2 regions of the Streptomyces sp. NPDC047002 genome follow, and region 1 is predicted to be linked to the other one. Evidence: riboswitches for the same ligand, from Rfam matches in the RefSeq annotation. Region 1 holds a riboswitch; the other holds the start of a gene.
What was found. Region 1 has a riboswitch for cyclic di-AMP ahead of AB0910_RS05905 (transglycosylase SLT domain-containing protein). Riboswitches for the same ligand answer to the same signal wherever they lie in the genome.

Region 2: another riboswitch for cyclic di-AMP. It lies ahead of AB0910_RS10410 (C40 family peptidase); the one in region 1 lies ahead of AB0910_RS05905 (transglycosylase SLT domain-containing protein).

The regions. Positions count from the first base shown of each region.
Region 1 is NZ_JBEYWC010000004.1:21,011-23,202, reverse strand. Features, by position in the region: gene speB (agmatinase) at 1-124, opposite strand, end outside; cyclic di-AMP (ydaO/yuaA leader) riboswitch at 784-943, shown strand; gene AB0910_RS05905 (transglycosylase SLT domain-containing protein) at 948-1,796, shown strand; gene AB0910_RS05900 (LCP family protein) at 1,918-2,192, opposite strand, start outside.
Region 2 is NZ_JBEYWC010000008.1:11,959-14,150, forward strand. Features, by position in the region: gene AB0910_RS10405 (ATP-binding protein) at 207-632, shown strand; gene AB0910_RS10410 (C40 family peptidase) at 673-1,152, opposite strand; cyclic di-AMP (ydaO/yuaA leader) riboswitch at 1,156-1,338, opposite strand; gene AB0910_RS10415 (hypothetical protein) at 1,697-2,005, opposite strand; gene AB0910_RS10420 (ATP-dependent Clp protease proteolytic subunit) at 2,013-2,192, opposite strand, start outside.

The DNA of each region.
Region 1 (2,192 bases):
CTTCGAGGCGGGGCAGCCGCGCGAAGGTGGCGATGCCCGCGTAGCGCGGCACCACCGAGCTGTCGACGGGGCCCACAGGTCCTGCGGGTGCGCCGGTCGGCGGCTTCTGCTCGTTCGATGTCACGGGACGGGTTCCTCCATGTGGATAAGGAATGAGCGGTGCGGCGCGGGCGCGCCCGGTGGGGGAGCCCGCACGGCACCGGCAGCTTACGCCGCGGTCGCCTTTTGATTGCACGTCAGAAAGGGAAAGGGGAATGTCTTTCTCTTCTGCGAGGTCTTGCGGACGACTCTCCTGTGGGAATTGGTGCGGGTTCCGCTCGACCTTTGCCCGGCGATCTTCCGGGGCCTTGCGGCAGGCCGCGCGGCCGCCGTCCGCGGGGTGAATTCCTGATTGCGCGTCATTCTCGGGAGGGTGGGCCGCACGGAAGGAGGGAGCGTGGATCCATGGTGCCGTTATGGGCGATTTAGTGCTTTTCACACCTAAGCTCCCGTCTGGGCTTTTAGGGTAAGTTATTGCTCTCTGGCGGGTGTTGTCTGGGACGGTTGCGCCGCTGGTCGGTGATATGTGTCACCAGAAGGGGCGTGTGGGCCTGTTGAGGGCCTGCCTCATTTCGCGCGCGTCCAGGGCGCGTTGGGGCTTTCGGCGGCAGGGGGAAGATCGAGTATTCCCTCGCTGAACGCGTTTAAAGCATCGCTGCGTGAATTCAGAACTTGTTTCGCCGCGAGGTCTTCGCTTACGTTCTCGTCATTCCGGACAGACCGCCGAATCCTGCCGCTGCCCGGATACCTCAACCACTGAACTCATCCATACGGCAGGAGCGGGGGACCCAGGTAAGTCGCCGTGCCGCGCATGCGGACCGGCTCGGGGTGAAGCCGCAGCCATGCGGCCGGGCATCTCCAGCCCGAACCCGACAGCTCACCTCGCAGGCGACGGAGAGGAATTCAGCATGCCCAAAAAGGCCAGCCACCGCCGTCCCCTGTCCCGATCGCTGACCCGCGGCCTCATGGCCGCAGGTGTGGGCGGCGCGGTGATCGCCGTACCCCTGCTGACCGCCGCGGCCGCGGGCGCCGCGCCGGCCCCGCAGTCCGCAGCCCACGAGGCCGCGGTCCACCAGGCCGCCGAGGCCCCCGCGCAGGCCCGCACGGCCGCGCACACCGCCGCGGGCTCCGTGTACACCGTGGTGCCCGGCGACTCGCTCTCGAAGATCGCCTTCGACCACTCGCTGTCCGGCGGCTGGCACAAGCTGTACCAGGACAACCGGGAGGCCGTCGGCGGCAACCCGTCGCTCATCCACCCCGGCCTCAAGCTGTCCCTCGGGCACAAGGCCGCCGCCTCCGCCGCCCACACCACGGGCGCGACCGGCGGCACGGGTGAGCGCACCGCGCACACCGCGCACACCGCGCACAAGACCGTCATCAAGACAGAGAACACCGCGGACACCGCCCCGGCGAAGAAGGCCGCGGCTCCGGTGTACGCCGACAACCTGGACGGCTGGATACGCCAGTCGCTGGCCGTCATGGCCGAGCACGGCATCCCCGGCAGCTACGACGGCATCTACCGCAACATCATGCGCGAGTCGTCCGGCAACCCGACGGCGATCAACAACTGGGACTCCAACGCCGCCCAGGGCACCCCGTCCAAGGGCCTGCTCCAGGTGATCGACCCCACGTTCCAGACCTACCACGTCGCGGGCACCTCGATGGACCCGTACGACCCGGTGGCGAACATCACCGCCGCGTGCAACTACGCGGCCGCCACGTACGGCTCGATCGACAACGTCAACGGCCCGTACTGACGGACACACCACCCTGCTCGGGCCCGCCGGAACACACCGGCGGGCCCGAGCGGGGCGAGACGCGGAGGCCCGCCGGAGACACACCGGCGGGCCTCCGTGCGTCCTGCGCGCCTCCCGCGCGTCAGGAGGCGGAGTCCTTTTTGTTGGGAGATGCCGCGTACGCCTGAGAAGGCGTCATCGGTACGCCGTTGATCTCGACCGTCTTGTACCGGCTCACCTCGGCGCACGCCTTCGAGTCGTCGGCGGTGTCCGCGTGGGCGCCGGAGACGGCCTCGTGCGCGTTCCCGGAGCCGCCGCCCGAGGAGCTGCCTGGATAGGCGGCTCCCGAGGGCCAGTCCGAGCCGATGGTGAGCACGAGGCCCGCGGTGTCCGAGGACGTGACCTGGGAGGACGGCA
Region 2 (2,192 bases), on a different contig from region 1:
GGTGTCGCGGGCCCACAACCGGCCGAGTATCGAACAGTTCACTGCTTCGGGCGACAGATGCGGCATATCCCGGCGAATGGGCGGGCCCGGCGGCAGCATGGACCGCACGCCGACGCGGGGCGGACCGCTCCGTCCGCGCCGCGCGTGCGACCCCGTGCCCGCACTCGCACCCGGGCCCCGCCCGGTGGAAAAGGGACAGCCCCGCCATGGCAGACCACCAGGAAGCATCCGTCACACTGCCGAGCGAGCCCGCCTCGGTCCCGGTGGCCCGCAGATATGTCGCAGAACTCCTCACGGAGTGGGGCCTCCCGGTGGAGGCGGAGACTGCTGAAACGGTCCGCCTGGTCGTCTCCGAACTTGTCACCAACGCGGTGCTGCACACCTTCGGTACCTCGCCCACCTTCACCGTGGACGTGGCGCTCGACCGCCACGAGCGCCTCAGGATCGGCGTCACCGACAGCCATCCGCGCTGGCCGAGGCGGCTGCCGGCGGCCGTGCAGCAGGACAACGGGCGCGGCATGGTGATCGTCCGCTGGCTGGCCGCCGAGTGCGGCGGGCGGCTCTCGGTCACCCCGACGCCCGAGGGCGGCAAGACGGTCTGGATCACGCTGCCCTGGGTGGCGGCGGCCTGAGGCCTGCCGAGCGTGCCGCCGCCACCGCGCGGGCGGCGGGTCAGGCCACGCGCCCGTACCAGACGTCCTTCGTCCAGATGTGTTCGAGCCGCACCGTGGAACCCGTCTTGGGCGCGTGCCAGATGCGGTCGTCGCCCGCGTAGATGCCCACGTGGTAGGCGTTCGAGCCGCTGTGGAAGAAGACCAGGTCGCCCTTGCGCCTGGCCGAGGCCGCGATGTGCTCGGTGCCGTTGTACTGCTGCTGCGTGGTGCGGGGCAGCGACGTGCCGGCCTTCTTGTACGCGTAGGCGGCGAGCCCCGAGCAGTCGAAGCTGTCGGGCCCCGCCGCGCCCCAGTGGTACGGCGCGCCCGCCTTGGACGCGGCGACGCTCACCGCCCGGACGGCGACGGCGGAGGAGGCGGCGTGCGCGTCGGGCTGGGCGCCGGGGGCCACCAGGGCGCCGCCGACGGCCACCAGCGTGAGGGCCGACACGGTGCCGGCCCGGGAGAACAGAGACGGGACATGAACCTGCGCAGTCATGCGCAACCCTTCGTCAGCCGCCTGTGAAGGATGGCCTGTCGGGTTCGGGCGCGAAGGTGCCCGGCCGCCGAAGCGGCTTCACCCCGAGGAGCGGTCGCGTCGCCGCGCCGTTCCGTAACGCTCGGGTCCTCCACTCCTGCCGATCCACTCGTGTCCGCACGAAGTCCGGTACGGCGGCAGGACTCGGCGTCCGCCCGGACCGCCTCGCCAGGTGACGAGGGCTTGCGACCTGTCGCAGGGATCGTGACAAGCCGCCCGCGGATTTCCGAGCCGAAACGGCGATATGTGAAACTCATCACAGTTGATCTGTTTGTGCGTATTCGCCAGGTCGGTGGGAGGCTCCGCGGACCGGATCCCGGGCGCGGGCCAGCGGTGGTGGGGGCCGCTCAGCGTGTACGCATCGTCGCGGTACGCAACCGGGGCGTGCGCCGCACCGCCGGGGACGACTGGTCCGAACGGGGCCGGGCCCGACCCGCCGATTGCGCCGTCCGGGGAGCCCGCAGGGGAGCAGTGCCCGGGTGCGGCGGCCGGGGTGACTCCGGGCTTACGCCGAGGTGTCGCGCGGCAGCGCCACCCGCCCGGCGCGCCGCTCGCCGTCGAGCACCCGCAGCGCCCTGGCGAGCGTGCCCGCGTGCAGCTCGGACTCGCCGCGCGTGTGCATGCGCGCCAGGGCGTCCCGCAGTTCCACGGTGCGCGCGGGCAGCGCCTGCGCGGCACGCAGCGCGGCATACGTGTCCCCTCCGCGCGCCGGGTTGAGGCGGCCGACCAGGTCCACGACGGCCAGATAGCCGTCCACCACGTCGCACTCGGCCCGGGTCAGCGCGGGCAGCGGCGGCAGCTCGGGCGGCAGCACCGGCCGCTCACCGCCCCGCGGGGGCGCCCGCGCCCGCCGAGGGTCCGGCGGCGCGGCGGTCGACGACATGGTCCACGAGCCCGAACTCCAGGGCCCCTGCTGCGTCGAGGAAGGTGTCGCGGTCCAGGCTCGCCTCGATGTCGGCCGCTTCCCTGCCGGTGTGGTGCGCCAGCGTCCGCGTCAGGAA